Regions from separate parts of the Acidovorax sp. FG60 genome, predicted to be linked through region 2. Evidence: riboswitches for the same ligand, from Rfam matches in the RefSeq annotation. Region 2 holds a riboswitch; the other holds the start of a gene.
The links. A riboswitch is a leader RNA that binds a small molecule or an ion and turns the genes downstream of it on or off. The one in region 2 is predicted to bind glycine.
Positions count from the first base shown of each region.

Region 1: it holds a riboswitch for glycine, as region 2 does, so the genes downstream of both, ACODS0_RS09660 (D-amino acid dehydrogenase) here and gcvT (glycine cleavage system aminomethyltransferase GcvT) in region 2, are expected to answer to the same signal.

Region 1 is NZ_JBMDJC010000005.1:135,869-143,247, reverse strand. Features, by position in the region: gene ACODS0_RS09695 (DUF2867 domain-containing protein) at 1-245, shown strand, start outside; gene ACODS0_RS09690 (ABC1 kinase family protein) at 232-1,551, shown strand; gene ACODS0_RS09685 (DUF6463 family protein) at 1,564-1,989, shown strand; gene ACODS0_RS09680 (hypothetical protein) at 2,042-2,422, shown strand; gene ACODS0_RS09675 (YXWGXW repeat-containing protein) at 2,611-3,153, shown strand; gene ACODS0_RS09670 (YXWGXW repeat-containing protein) at 3,312-3,806, shown strand; gene ACODS0_RS09665 (2-keto-4-pentenoate hydratase) at 3,837-4,619, opposite strand; glycine riboswitch at 4,843-4,964, shown strand; gene ACODS0_RS09660 (D-amino acid dehydrogenase) at 5,055-6,374, shown strand; gene sorU (SorU family sulfite dehydrogenase c-type cytochrome subunit) at 6,431-6,739, opposite strand; gene sorT (SorT family sulfite dehydrogenase catalytic subunit) at 6,877-7,379, opposite strand, start outside.
Region 2 is NZ_JBMDJC010000017.1:73,589-80,967, forward strand. Features, by position in the region: gene ACODS0_RS21220 (Crp/Fnr family transcriptional regulator) at 1-229, opposite strand, end outside; gene gcvP (aminomethyl-transferring glycine dehydrogenase) at 253-3,144, opposite strand; gene gcvH (glycine cleavage system protein GcvH) at 3,222-3,596, opposite strand; gene gcvT (glycine cleavage system aminomethyltransferase GcvT) at 3,682-4,824, opposite strand; glycine riboswitch at 4,874-5,000, opposite strand; glycine riboswitch at 5,014-5,113, opposite strand; gene ACODS0_RS21240 (TRAP transporter large permease) at 5,119-6,396, opposite strand; gene ACODS0_RS21245 (TRAP transporter small permease) at 6,393-6,887, opposite strand; gene ACODS0_RS21250 (TRAP transporter substrate-binding protein) at 7,016-7,379, opposite strand, start outside.

The DNA.
Region 1 (7,379 bases), on a different contig from region 2:
GCATCCGCCACCTGAGCGACACCGAAGTCGTGATGGGCCAGGACGACAGGCACCTCGACGTGCAGGTTGCACTGACCAAGCACTGCGGACGGACCCAGACCTCTGGGCCGCCGACCATGGTGCTCAGCACCGTGGTGCACATCCACAACACGCTCGGGCATGCCTACATGGCGGTGGTGACCCCCTTTCACCGCCGCATTGCACGGGCCATGGTGCAACGCCTGGCAGACCATGGCACGCACTGAACCGCCGCGCACCGGCCGCCTGGCGCGCGGCACCATCACGGGCATCGCTGCCGCGCGCATCGGGATGGCCCAGCTGGGGCACCGCGTGCGCACGCCATCTGCCCAAGCGCAGGCCGACCACGAAGCCGCCCTCGGCCGCATTCTCTTTGGCGCGCTGGGCCAGTTGCGGGGCTCGGCGCTCAAGGTGTCGCAGTTGCTCAGCATGCACCCCGGCCTGCTGCCCGACGGTGTGCGGCAAGAGCTGGCGCGCGCCCACCACCAGGCCCCGCCACTCAACCGCGCGCTGGTGGGCCGCGTGTTCCGCCAAGCTTTCGGGCAGGAGCCCGAGGCATTGTTTGAACACTTCGAACCCACCGCCTTCGCCGCCGCCAGCCTGGGCCAGGTGCACCGCGCGCAGCTGGCAGGCCACGGCACGGTGGCCGTGAAGGTGCAGTACCCCGGCATCGCCGCCACCATCACCAGCGACATGCAGCTCATGCGCGCCGCGCTGCGCGCCCTGGCCCATACCGACATGCCGCTGCCCGCCAACACCGTGGTGGACAGCGTGATGACCGAGATCGAGGCCACGCTGCTGCGCGAGGTGGATTACCTGCAGGAGGCCGAACAACTGCAGTGGTTCGCAGAGCACGCGGCGCTGCCGGGCGTGGTGCTGGCCCAGCCCATCCTGTCGCATACCCGGGCCCAGGTGCTCACACAGCAGTTTCTGCCGGGCCAGCATCTGCAGGACTGGCTGGCCTCGCAGCCCACGCAGGCGCAGCGCGACTGTGCCGGACAGCACCTGTGGGACTGGTTCATGCACTGCCTCTTTGTGCTGGGCCGAGTGCACGCCGATCCGCACCCGGGTAATTTTCTGTTCGCACCCGATGGCACCGTGGGCGTGCTGGACTTTGGCTGCACGCGCAGCCTGTCGGAGCACTTTCGCACCCAGGTGACAAAAGCATGGTCCGCCCTGCTGAGGCCTGCCACCGACCCACAGCGAGACGCGCTGGTGCTGCAGGCTTACCAGGCACTCGGACTCGTCAACGCCCGCCTCACCGTGCCTGCCTACACCGCCGAACTCGCGCCCGCACTGGCTGACATGCAGGCCTGGCAGATGGAGCCCTTCACGCAACCGATTTTCGATTTTGGCGTCAAGACGCCGCCACCCATCACGGCCGGACGGCACCAGCGCATGCTGGGCGAGCACCTGGTGCAGGTGCCCGGCGAGATGCCCGCGTTCGAGCGCATGTGGATGGGCCTCATGCACCTGCTTACGGGGCTGGGCGCGCGTGTCCACACGCATTGCCCCGCCCTTCTTCCTTCATAGGACCCCACCCACATGACCTCCCTGACCTCCCCCTCCCCTCGCTCTACGGCCATACCGCTTCGCAACCGCTGGAAGGGCCAGTGGATGCTGGCCGTGGCGGTGCTGCACACGCTGTATGCGGCCGTCGTGTTTCCGACCCAGCTGCAAGAGATCGTGCAGCGCGGCGTTTTCAACAGCGTACAAAAAGACCCGGCCGTGGGCGCCGTGGTCTGGTTTGTACTGTTCGGCGTGTTGTTCGCGTTGCTGGGCTGGGCCATCCTGCTGGCCGAACGCAACGCTGCCCTGACGCCCGTTCCTTTGCGCGGGCTGGGTGCCGGGTTGCTGGCACTCACGGTGCTGGGCATTGTGCTCATGCCTTCCTCCGGTTTCTGGCTGGCGCTGCCGCCCGCGCTCGCCCTGTGCTGGCCCCAAAGCGCTGAAGGCGAAAAAGGCGGTTGATGCGCTGCGTCTGCACCTTCCACGGCCATCCTGATTGAACTAGAAACTGTCCATGAATACTGCGCTGGTACTGGCAGCCGGGGGCCTCGCCCTGGTGGGTGTTGCGCACTCGGTGCTGGGTGAATTGCTGGTGTTTCGCGCCCTGCGCACAGAGGGCATCGTGCCCACCGGCGGACGGCCCGTGCTGCGGGAGTGGCAGGTGCGCATTCTGTGGGGCACCTGGCACCTGGCCACCGTGCTGGGCTGGGCCCTGAGCGCCTTGATGTGGCGCCTGGGGACCGCGCCCGTGGACGCGGACCTGGGAGCCTGGGTGGCCGATGTGGCCGGGGTCGCCACGCTGGCCAGCGGCGTGCTGGTGTTCTATGCCACTGAGGGCCGACACCCTGCCTGGTTTGCCCTGCTCGTGGTGGCGGCGCTGGTGTGGTGGCGCTGAAGGGCCGCACTACGTTCACGTGGGTGGGCAGCTTGCCGGAAGTGTGAGAAAAATCACGGAAACCGCGGCTGCTCCTGCTGCAGGAAACACAACTTCACAAGACTTCGCAATTCGCCTACACCGGCTTGACGCAGCATCTGCACCATGAAGTCTCCGGTTCCGCAAGGAATCATTCTGAGGAGATCACCATGGCCCGCAATGCACTCGCCGCTGTTTCCATCGCCTTGCTGTCTCTGGGCGCCGCAACGGTGGCGCAGGCACAGACCAGCGCCACCGTTGTCATCCAGTCGGGGCAGCCCCACCACTACCAGGCGCCAGCGCCCATGGTGGTGCAATACGGCCCACCACCGCCCCCCCGCCATGAAGTGGCGCCCCGCCCTCGGCACAACATGGTGTGGGTGCCCGGCTATTGGGATTGGCGCGGCCACCGCCATGTCTGGGTCCAGGGCCACTGGGTGAAGGCGCGCCCTGGTTACTACTACCGCGAGCCGCGCTGGGTGGAACACGGCGGCCGGTGGGACCTGCGCCCCGGCCGCTGGGACCGTGATGGCGACGGCATCCCCAACCGCTATGACCGTGACCGCGATGGTGATGGTGTTCCCAACCGCTACGACCGCGATCACCACGACCGAGACCGCGATGGCGTGTCCAACCGCTACGACCGCGACCGTGACGGAGACGGCGTTCCCAATCGGCACGACCGCCGCCCGGACAACCCCTACCGCAATTGAACGATTGAACAGCTGAAGGAGCGCGGAGGCTCGCGAGCCCCCGCGCCCACTCCCCCCTTTGGCCTACGCCCGCCCCCGCTGAGCACCTACGTGGCGCCGCGCACCAGGCCGCCACCATGCAAAGACCGATTCCGCCAGGAATCACCCCGGAGACCACCATGACCCGCCAAACACTGACCGCAGCCGCCATCGCCCTGACGGCACTGCTGCCCCTCGTACCGACACACGCGGCCATTCAAGGCACCGTCGTCATTCAGTCCGACCAGCCACAGCGTGGGTACCAGCCTACGCAGACCTACCAGGTGATTCCCGCGCCCCCACCCCCACGGTACGAAGCCGTGCCGCGCCCACGCCGTGGCCAGGTGTGGGAACAAGGCCATTGGGAATGGCGCGGCAACCGCCACCGCTGGGTGAAGGGCCACTGGGTACAAGCGCGCAGCGGCTACCAGTACCGGCAGCCCCAATGGGTGGAGCGCGATGGCCGCTGGGAAATGCAGCGGGGCCGCTGGGACAGTGACGGTGACGGCATTGCCGACCGCAACGACCGGGACCGCGATGGCGATGGCATCTCCAACCGCAATGACCGTGATCGCGACGGTGACGGCGTGTCCAACCGCCGCGACAGCCAGCCGGACAACCCGCGCCGCAACTGATCTGCCGCGTTCCACGATCCTCGTAACGGTTCAGTCGAATTTCACCTCGGCGCGACCGACACCAGGGAAGTCGGCAACCACCACCGTGCCCGGTGCCACCATCACGGTGCCGGTGCACGACCCGGTGGTCACCCACTGCCCTGCGCGCAGCCCTCCCAGGCTGCGCGCGCCTTCGTTGGCCAGCCACACCAGCAGCCGCAGAGGGTCGCCCGCCGGGTTGGCCCAGGTGGCGTGCTGCACGGCCACCGATCCGTTCACCGACAGGCTGACCCCTTCCACCAGGGGCTGCACCGAAGCCACGTCGGTCAAACCCGAACCCACGATCAGCGCCCCATGGCAGGCCTGGTCGGCCAGGCGACTCCAATCCCCTTGTTGTGCCCAGGCGGCAAAGCGCGTGTCGCACACCTCAATGGCGGCACGCACCGACACCATGGCGGCCAGCACCTCGGCCGCGCTGTAGGGCGTGGCGCGTGCGGGCAGGTCTGCGCCCAGTTCGTACACCAGCTCCGCCTCCACCCCCATAACGGCAAAGCCTGTGGCCGACAAGTTGACCTCCTGGCCAGGCTGCTCCACCCACACCGAGTCGCGGGTCAGCGCCGCACGCGCGGGTTGGGCCTGGGGCGACGCGGCGCCCACCTTCCAGCCCACAATTTCGCCCCGCTCACGCACTACGGCGTCCTGCACGGCGTAGGCCTCGGCCGCATCGCGAGGGCGCAATGCAGCGGGCAGATCCAGCGGCCGGGGCGTGCGTCCCTGGCGCGCCATGGTGATCACGGCGGCGCTGGCGAAGGGGTCAAAGGCGGTATCGGGCATGGGAAAAGCGTCCTGGGGTGGGTCAAATCGCCGGATTATGGCGACTCCATGTCGCCGCCAGCATCAGCAACGATTGCCGCCCATTAGCCGCCCCAAACACCCCACCGCCGCCCGCACCCTCCTAGAATGGCCCCCGCAGGAGAGCACGGCAGGCCACAAGGCCCACCGCTGCACCGAAGGCGCAAACTCCCATACACGCTCAGGTCCCGTACTGCACCATTTATCAAAGCCGTCTGGAGAGCCGCCCCAACCTGTCAGCAGCGTTGTGGCGCACCGAAGGAGCAAACCGCGCGCCATGTGGGCTGGGTGGTGAATCTCTCAGGTACCAAGGACAGGGGGAGCGGCAGCTTGGCGGACGCGCGCTGGCTGCTTGCTATTGAATCAATAGCTGCCAACGCAAATCCATCAAGCGCTGAACCCTTAAAAGGCTCAAAAATGCGCGTGATCGTTTTGGGCGCCGGCTTGCTCGGCGTGACTTCGGCTTATTTCCTGCAACAACTTGGCCATGAGGTCACGGTCATCGACCGCCAGGGTGCGCCCGGCGCCGAGACCAGCTTTGCCAACGGCGGCCAGATCTCGGTGAGCCACGCCGAGCCCTGGGCCAACCCCAGCGCGCCGCTCAAGGTGCTGCAGTGGTTGGGCAAGGAGGATGCGCCCCTGCTGTTCCGCATCCGCGCCGACATGCGCCAGTGGCTGTGGGGCCTGTCCTTTTTGCGTAACTGCACGCCAGCGCGCACGCGCCACAACATCGAGCAAATCGTGCGCCTGGGCACCTACAGCCGCGACACGCTGCAGCAGCTGCGCGCGGCCACCGGCATCCAGTACGACCAGCGCACGCAGGGCATCCTGCACTTCTATACCAACGCCAAGGAGTTCGACGGTGCCCTGGCCCCTGCCGAGCAGATGCGCGCGCTGGGCTGCGAGCGGCAGGTGATCAGCGCCGACGAAGCCGTGCGCATCGAGCCCGCCCTGGCCCATATCCGCCCGCAGCTGGCAGGCGCCACCTACACGGCCGAGGACGAATCGGGCGATGCCAACCAGTTCACACGCGAGCTGGCCAAGCTGTGTGAAGCGGCGGGCGTGCAGTTCCGCATGGGCCACCACATCACCGCACTGCGCGAGGCAGGCGGCCGCATCGACCACGTGGAAGTGACCAATGCCGAAGGCCGCTTCGAGCGCGTGCGCGGCGATGCGTTTGTGCTGGCCATGGGCTCGTTCAGCCCGCTGCTGGCGCAGCCGCTGGGCATCCACCTGCCGATCTACCCGGCCAAGGGCTACTCGGTGACGATGCCGGTGAAAGACGCCAGCAAGGCGCACCAGGTGAGCCTGACAGACGACGAGTTCAAGCTCGTGTTCTCGCGCTACACCAGCGAACGCGGCGGTGATCGCCTGCGCATTGCAGGCACGGCCGAGCTGAACGGCTACGACCGCCACCTGAACCAGGTGCGCTGCGAGGCCATCGTGCGGCGTGTGGAACAGCTCTTCCCTGGCGCGGGCGAGGCGAGCCAGGCCCAGTTCTGGAGTGGCCTGCGCCCCGCCACGCCCAGCAACGTGCCGCTAATCGGCAAAACGAAGGTGGGCAACCTGTTCCTCAACACCGGCCACGGCACGCTGGGCTGGACGCATGCCTGCGGCTCGGGCAAGGCCCTGGCAGACATCGTGAGCGGCCGCGTGCCCGAGGTGGACTTTGCGTTCCAGGGGTTGCAGGGGCGCGCGGCGGGCGCGGCGCTGGTGCCGTCGCGCACGGCGGCCTGAAGCAGCGCGCGATTGCAGCGAGGCAACGCTGCTGCAACCGCCGCGAGAGGCCGCGCCTACTTGGCCGCGCCCGTGGCGTGCGCCACGAATTGCGCCACGGCCAACATGTCCTTTTCGCTCATGCGCTCGGCATAGGAGGGCATCACGCCGATGCCTGCCTTCAGCGCGCGCAACACGCGGCCCGCGTCGGGTTTCAGCTCATCCAGCACCGGACCCACCTGGCCCTCGGCCCCGGCGGCCTGCAGCGTGTGGCACACCGCGCAGGCGGGCTGGATCTTGGTGAACAGCTCCTTGCCGCGCGCCAGCTCGGCCGGCTCGGCGGCCCAGCTGGCACCCGCCCACAGTAACGCTAGCCCTACCAGCAAACCGCCTTGCGGCACCCGAGGCCGTTCGATAGCGGCGCGCACCCATGCCAGTGCCACCGTGGAACTGGCTCTGCCAGGCCACGGGTGGCGTCCCCCCTTCGGGGGGAAGGCGCAAAGCGCCTCAGGGGGGAGCGAGGTCATGCCACGGTCACGGTGACGGCGTGGTCGCGCCAGCTGGCGTTGTTGTAGCCGCCCAGATTTTCCTCGCGCTGCTCGGCCTGCACATTGCCTGCCGTGTCGGTGGCTCGGCTGGCCAGCACATGGGTGCCCGCCTCCAGGCGCACGGGCAACGCAAACTGCCGCCAGGCAAAGGGGCCCAGGTCGGGGCCGATGAGCTTGGCCGCCAACCAGGTCTTGCCGCCATCGGCCGACACCTCCACGCCCTTGATGCCGCGCGTGCCGCCAAAGGCCACGCCATGCACCTGCACCTGTCCGGGCTTGAGTGCCCCCTTGTCGGGCAAGGGGCCGTTGATCCAGGACTTCACGCCCATCTCCCACACCGAAGGCTGGTCGGGGCTGGCCTTGCTGCCGGGCGGCGACATGCGGTAGCCGTGCGACATGATGCGCGCCTGCGACTGTGCGCTGGTAAACGCAACGCGCTTGACGTACTTGATGTTGTTCACGCCCTGGTAGCCGGGCA
Region 2 (7,379 bases):
ACCGGTTGCGTTCGGTACCTTGTTCGTTCAGGTAGAACAGCCGAACCACACCGCTGCGCACCTGCCAGCAGCGCGTGCTGGTCTCGCCCGCGGGCTGCAGCAGCGTGCCTGCGCCGAACTGACGACGAGGCAGGGCCTGCCACAGAGCGGCCAGGGCAGGCTCAGACCGGACCAGCGCGTCCAGCGCAGGCGGCTGGCAGACAGTGCAGGCGCTGGTGGTCGAGGTCACTGCGTTCAGGCAATTCAGGTGTCTCAGGCGTAGTCAGACACCGGGATGCAGCTGCAGCTCAGATTGCGGTCACCCCATACGTTGTCCACGCGGCCAACAGGAGACCAGTACTTGGCCTGGCGCAGGGCGGCCACCGGGTAAGCGGCGGCTTCGCGGGCGTAAGGGCGAGCCCATTCGCTGCCCAGCAGACTCTCGGCCGTGTGGGGTGCGTTCTTCAGCGGGTTGTTGTCCTGCGGCCAGGCGCCGGATTCGATCTGGCGGATCTCTTCGCGGATGGCAATCATCGCGTCGACGAAGCGGTCGATCTCGAACAGCGTTTCGCTCTCGGTGGGCTCCACCATCAGCGTGTTGGGCACGGGGAAGCTCAGCGTGGGCGCGTGGAAGCCGTAGTCGATCAGGCGCTTGGCGACATCCTCAGCCATCACGCCGCTGGTGTCCTTGAGGCCGCGCAGGTCCAGGATGCACTCGTGCGCCACGTGGCCATTGGCACTCGCGTACAGCGTGGGGTAGTGATCCTTGAGGCGTGCACTGATGTAGTTGGCCGAGAGGATGGCGGTTTCGGTCGCGGCCTGCAGGCCTTCGGCGCCCATCATGCGGCAGTACATCCAGCTGATGGGCAGCACGGCGGCATTGCCCAGAGGCGCTGCCGACACGGCACCCACGCCGCCGGCCACACCGGCCGTAGCATGACCAGGCAGGTAGGGCACCAGATCGGCCACCACACACACGGGACCTACGCCGGGGCCGCCACCGCCGTGCGGAATGCAGAAGGTCTTGTGCAGATTCAGGTGGCTCACGTCGCCGCCGAACTCGCCAGGGGCGGCCACGCCGACCAGGGCGTTCATGTTGGCGCCGTCCACATACACCCGGCCGCCGTGGCTGTGCACCAGGGCGCACAGCTCCTTCACCTGCGTTTCGAACACGCCGTGCGTGCTGGGGTAGGTGATCATGATGCAGGCCAGGTTGGCACTGTGCTGTTCGCACTTGGCCTGCAGGTCGGCCATGTCCACGTTGCCGTTGGCGTCGCAGGCGGTCACTACCACCTGCATGCCCACCATCTGGGCGCTGGCGGGGTTGGTGCCGTGTGCGCTGCTGGGGATCAGGCAGATGTTGCGGTGGCTATCGCCCTGGGCCTCGTGGTATGCCTTGATGGCCAGCAGGCCCGCGTATTCGCCTTGCGATCCGGCGTTGGGCTGCAGGCTGATGCCTGCGTAGCCCGTGGCCTGGCACAGCCAGGCGCGCAGTTGTTCGTCCAGCTCCTTGTAGCCTTGCAACTGGTCAGCGGGTGCGAAGGGGTGCACGTTGGCGAATTCGGGCCAGGTGATGGGGATCATCTCGCTCGTGGCATTGAGCTTCATGGTGCAGCTGCCCAGCGGGATCATGCTGCGGTCCAACGCCAGGTCCTTGTCAGACAGCTGGCGGATGTAGCGCAGCATGCCGGTTTCGGAGTGGTGGGTGTTGAACACCGGGTGCGTGAGGTAGCTGCTGGTGCGGCGCAGCTCGGCCGGAATCAGCAACTCCACGCCTTTCTCAAAAGCATCGAACGTGGGCAACGCCTGGCCGTCCTGGGCAAAGACTTTCCACAGCAGCTCGATGTCGGCGCGCGTGGTGGTCTCGTCCAAGGAGATGCACAGGTAGTTTCCGAAATAAATTCGCAGGTTGGCGCCCAGCTGTACTGCGCGAGCAGCTATGGATTTAGTAGCGCCATCGGTTTTGAGCGTCAGCGTGTCAAAACACGCCTGCGGGCGCACCGGTGCGCCCAGTTGGGCGAGCCCCTTGGCCAGAATGGCGGTGTAGCTGGCCACCCGCTGTGCAATGCGCTTGAGCCCATCGGGGCCATGGTACACGGCGTACATGCTGGCGATCACGGCGGGCAACACCTGCGCGGTGCAGATGTTGGACGTGGCCTTTTCGCGGCGGATGTGCTGCTCGCGCGTTTGCAGGGCCAGGCGGTAGGCGGGCTTGCCATGTGTATCCACGCTCACGCCCACCAGGCGGCCGGGCAGACTGCGCTTGAACTCGTCGCGGCAGGCCATGTAGGCAGCGTGCGGGCCACCCGCGCCCATGGGCATGCCGAAGCGCTGCGTGGTGCCCACGACGATGTCGGCACCCCATTCACCGGGCGGGGTGATCAGCGTGAGGGCCAGCAGGTCGGCCGCTGCGATGAAGGCCGCCTGTTTGGCATGCGCCTTCTCCACATCAGCGCGCAGGTCGTCAATGCGGCCGCTGGTGGCAGGGTACTGGGCCAGCACGGCGAAATACTCGCCATTCAGCGCTGCATCCCATTCGGCGGCGGAGTTGGCCAGCACCACTTCGATATTGAGGGGCTTGGCACGGGTCTGGATCACTTCGATGGTTTGCGGGTGGGCATCACCGGCCACCACAAACACATTGCTCTTGCTCTTGACGGAGCGCTTGGCCAGCGTCATCGCCTCAGCGGCGGCCGTGGCTTCGTCCAGCATCGACGCATTGGCAATCGGCATGCCGGTCAGATCGCAGACCATGGTCTGAAAATTGACCAGCGCCTCCATGCGGCCTTGCGAGATTTCGGCCTGGTACGGCGTGTAGGCCGTGTACCAGGCGGGGTTCTCCAGGATGTTGCGCAGGATGACGCCCGGTGTGTGGGTGCCGTAGTAGCCCTGGCCGATGAAGCTCTTCAGGACCTGGTTCTTCGATGCCATCGCCTTGAGTTCGGCCAGCGCCGCCGCTTCCGTGATCGGCAGGGGCAGGTCCATCGCGCTGCTGCGTGCAATGGAGCGCGGGACGATGGAGTCGATGAGGGCGCGGCGCGAGGCCTCGCCAATCACCGACAGCATGTGCGCTTCATCGGCCGCATCGATGCCGATGTGGCGTGGCAGGAATTCGGTGGCGTTTTCAAGCGCTGCGAGCGTGGTCAGGGGGGCGAGGGTGGTCATCGGCGGCGGCGTGGGACAACAAGGAGGCACATTGGCCCGGCAGGGCGCCGGGCCTCGGGGAACAAAAGATCCGGAGATCAGGCGTTCTTGGCGAACTCTGCGTACGCAGGTTCGTCCATGAGCGCGTCGAATTGCATCATGTCGGTCACGTGGACCTTGAAGAACCAGCCAGCGCCCAGCGGGTCGGTGTTGGCCAGCGAGGGGTCGGCGCGCAGGGCTTCGTTCACCTCGACGATTTCGCCGCTGACGGGCATGTACACGTCGGCGGCGGCTTTGACGGACTCCACCACGCCGGCGACTTCACCTTGGGTGAAGGTCTTGCCGACTTCGGGCAGGTCCACAAACACCACATCGCCCAGCGCGTCCTGGGCGTGTACCGTGATGCCCACGGTGGCGGCTTCGTGGTCGGAGATGTCGATCCACTCGTGATCCTTGGAAAACTTGACGGTCATGGGGGCTCCAGAAAAAAAGGGGGGAAACAAACAAAAGTGCCGATGCCAGCCAAGACTGTAGCCGGGCTGGCGCAGTTTCAGACGGTCAGCCGCGGTAGTAGCGCGCGGGGGTAAAGGGCATGGCACGCACTTCCATGGGCACGGCCTTGCCGCGCACGATGGCGTTCACCCGCGTGCCGATGGCGGCGAAGGCGGGTGTGACATAGCCCATGGCCACGGGTTCGTTCACCGTGGGGCCCAGCAGGCCGCTGGTCACTTCGCCAATCTTCTGGCCGTCTTCGCTCTGCAATTCGGTGTGTTCGCGCACGGGCACACGCTCCAGCGCGACGAGGCCAACGCGCTTGCGCTGCAGGCTGGCGGGGTTGTCGATCTGCGCGAGCACCTTGTCTGATCCGGGGAAACCCCCTGCGCGGGCGCCTCCCATGCGACGCACCTTCTGGATGGCCCAGTTCAGCGCGGCTTCAGGCGGCGTGGTGGTGGTGTCGATGTCGTTGCCATACAGGCACAGGCCCGCTTCGAGCCGCAGCGAGTTGCGGGCGCCCAGGCCGATGGGTTTGACCTCGGGCTGAGCAAGCAGGGCGCGGGCCAGGGTGTCGGCCTGCGCAGCGGGCACCGAGATTTCAAAACCGTCTTCACCGGTGTAGCCGCTGCGGGTCACAAAACAGTCGCAGCCTGCAATGGAAAAATCGCCGCCCGTCATGAAAACCAGCTTTTCCACGCCGGGCGCCAGGCGCGCAAGTGCTGTGACGGCCTGCGGGCCCTGCAGCGCCAGCAGCGCGTGGTTGGGCATGGGGATCACATTGCAACGCTGGCCGATGCGCGCCTGGATATGGGCAATGTCGCCCACCTTGCAGGCACCGTTCACGATCACGAACAGCGTGGGCTTGCCATCCACCACGCCTTGGTTGAAAAACATCAGGTCGTCGATGACCGTGCCTTCGTCGGTGAGCAGCAGCCCGTAGCGCTGTTTGCCCACGGGCAGGTCGATCACGTCCACCGGCATCAGGGTTTCAAACGCCGCTGCGGCGTCAGAGCCGACCAGCTTGAGCTGGCCCATGTGCGAGACGTCAAACAAGCCCGCCGCGCTGCGCGTGTGCTGGTGTTCGGCCATCAGGCCAGCGGGGTATTGCACGGGCATGGAGTAGCCGGCGAACGGCACCATGCGGGCGCCCAGCTCGATGTGCAGGGCGTTCAGGGGCGTGGTAAGCAGGGGGGCGGTGGCTGACATGGCGGAACTCCGGGGCAAATGAGGGCCGCAGCCACAAGGTGGCTACGGGATTTGCCCTGCTGTCCGCTTTACCTGAGAGATTCACCGCAGCGCCCTGGCTGGCCATGCGGTTTGCTCCTTCGGTGGATGGCCTCAACACGCGGTGCGGTGGGCCATCTCTCTCCAGCAAGGGAACGCCCACATCACTGCGGGCGGTTGTCAGTCCTTTTGCCTGAGCGTTCGGCTGCTGCCTGCGCCTTCGGCGGTGCGGTGGCCTGTGGGGCTTGGCACTCTCTCCTGACCGAGGGATTCTAACTACTTTGCGTAGACCAGATCGCGCAAACCCAGCGACAACTGCGGCACATAGGTCACCACCATCAGGCAGGCCATGATGACAAGCACAAACGGAATCAGGTGCCCGACGATGCGGTCCAGCGATATTCGCGCCACGGTGCAGGCTGCAAACAGGTTCACGCCAAACGGCGGCGTGATCATGCCCATGGCCAGGTTCACTACCATGATCAGGCCAAAGTGCACCGGGTCCACACCAAAGTGGATGGCCACGGGAGCCAGGATGGGCGCCAGAACGATGATGGCGGCACTGGTCTCGATGAACATGCCGATCACGAACAACGCCGCGTTCACCCCGAGCAGGAAGAGGGTGGGAGATTGCAGCACCGCCTCCAGCCAGCGGCCAATGGCATCCGGCACGCCAGCACGGGTGATGAGGAAGGCGAACAGGCCCGCATTGGCAATGATGAACATGATCACTGCGGACGAGATGGCCGATTTGCGCAGGATGGCAAACAGGTCCTTGAGCCGGATCTCGCGGTATATCACCACCCCCACAATCAATGCGTAGAACACCGCCACGGCCGATGCTTCAGTGGGGGTGAATACGCCACCGTAGATGCCGCCAAGGATGATCACCGGCATCAGCAGCGCCCAGCCCGCCTGCAGCGTGGCCTTGCCAAGAGACATGCGGCCGTCGCCGTCGTTTTTGCCCCAGCCCTTGTACTTGCAGTACGCCCAGACAAAAAGCATCAGCGCGCCACTGATCAGCAGCCCCGGGCCAAAGCCGGCGATGAACAGCTCGCCAATCGACACTTCGGCGCTCACGCCATACAGGATCATGGGGATGGAGGGCGGGATGATCACGCCCAGCTCGGCGCTGGTGGCCTGCAGGGATGCGGCGTAGCTCGTGGGGTAGCCATGCTTGATGAGCGCGGGGATCAGGATGGCGCCAATGGCAAATGTGGTGGCCACCGACGAGCCCGACACGGCCGCAAAGATCATGCAGGTCAGCACGCAGGTCATGGGCAGGCCACCCTGCACGCCGCCCACGATGCTCTTGGCAAACTCCACCAGGCGGCGGGATATGCCGCCCGTTTCCATCAGGTTGCCCGCGAGGATGAAGAACGGAATGGCGGCCAGCGGAAATTTGTTGATGGAGCCAAACATCTCCTTCACAGAGATCAGCATGTTGGCATTGGCTACCTGGATGCCCAGGATGGAGGCCAGGCCGATGGAAACGGCCACGGACACAGTGAGTGCAAAACACAGCACCATGGTGGTGATCATGACGGGCGTCATTGCGCGGTCTCCAGCTCAAGGCGTTGAGGGTCTAGCAGGTTGCCGACGATGCCAATGGCGCTGAACACGCCACCCACCGGCATGGCCACGTAGGCCCAGAACATGGAGACGGATTCGAGCCCCGCCATCGACTGCACGCCGCCGCGTTGGGCATAGTCCCAGCCCCACCACACGATCACGCCAATCAGTGCCAGCGCCGCCACTGCCACGACATAGTCCAGCACCCGGCGCACGCGCGGGGGGCTCCAGCGGTACAGCACATCCACGCTGACCATCGCGCCCTGGCGGAACGCGCTGGGGATGGCCAGGAACACCATCCAGATCAGGCTGAAACGGATCAGCACTTCAGTCCACTCGGCGGGCTGCTCCAGCACAAAGCGGGTCACGATCTGGAACATGCCCAGCGATGCGGCAATGACCAGCATGGCGCACGCGCCGAGCAACGCTGCAAACGTGGCCCCGCGTTCAAACATCAGAAAGGCTTTTTTCATGGGGCGGACAACGCCATGGGTTCAGAAGATTCGGTGGAGAGAATCAGATTGAAGATAAAAAACGCCCGTAGCGCTTATTCTACGGGCGTTGTGTGCTACTAAAAATATAGTAGCTGATGCGCATGCAACTACTTGACGTCGCGGATCTTGTCCAGGGTGGCCTTGCCAAACTGTTTTTCAAACTCGGCGTTCACAGGCGCCAGCGCCGCCACAAACTTGGACTTGTCCGGATTGTCCACCACCGTCATGCCTTTGGCGCGCAGGTCGGCCACGCCCTTGGCGTCGTCTTCATCCACGCGTGCACGGTTGGCCTTGGTGCCTTCCTTGGCGGCGTCGATGAAGGCCTGCTTGTCGGCGGCCGAGAGCTTGTCGAACGAGGCCTTGTTCATCACGAAGATGGCAGGCGAATACACGTGGCCGGTCAGCGTCAGGTGCTTTTGAACCTGGTCGAACTTGGCCGAGATGATCACGGGCAGCGGGTTCTCCTGGCCG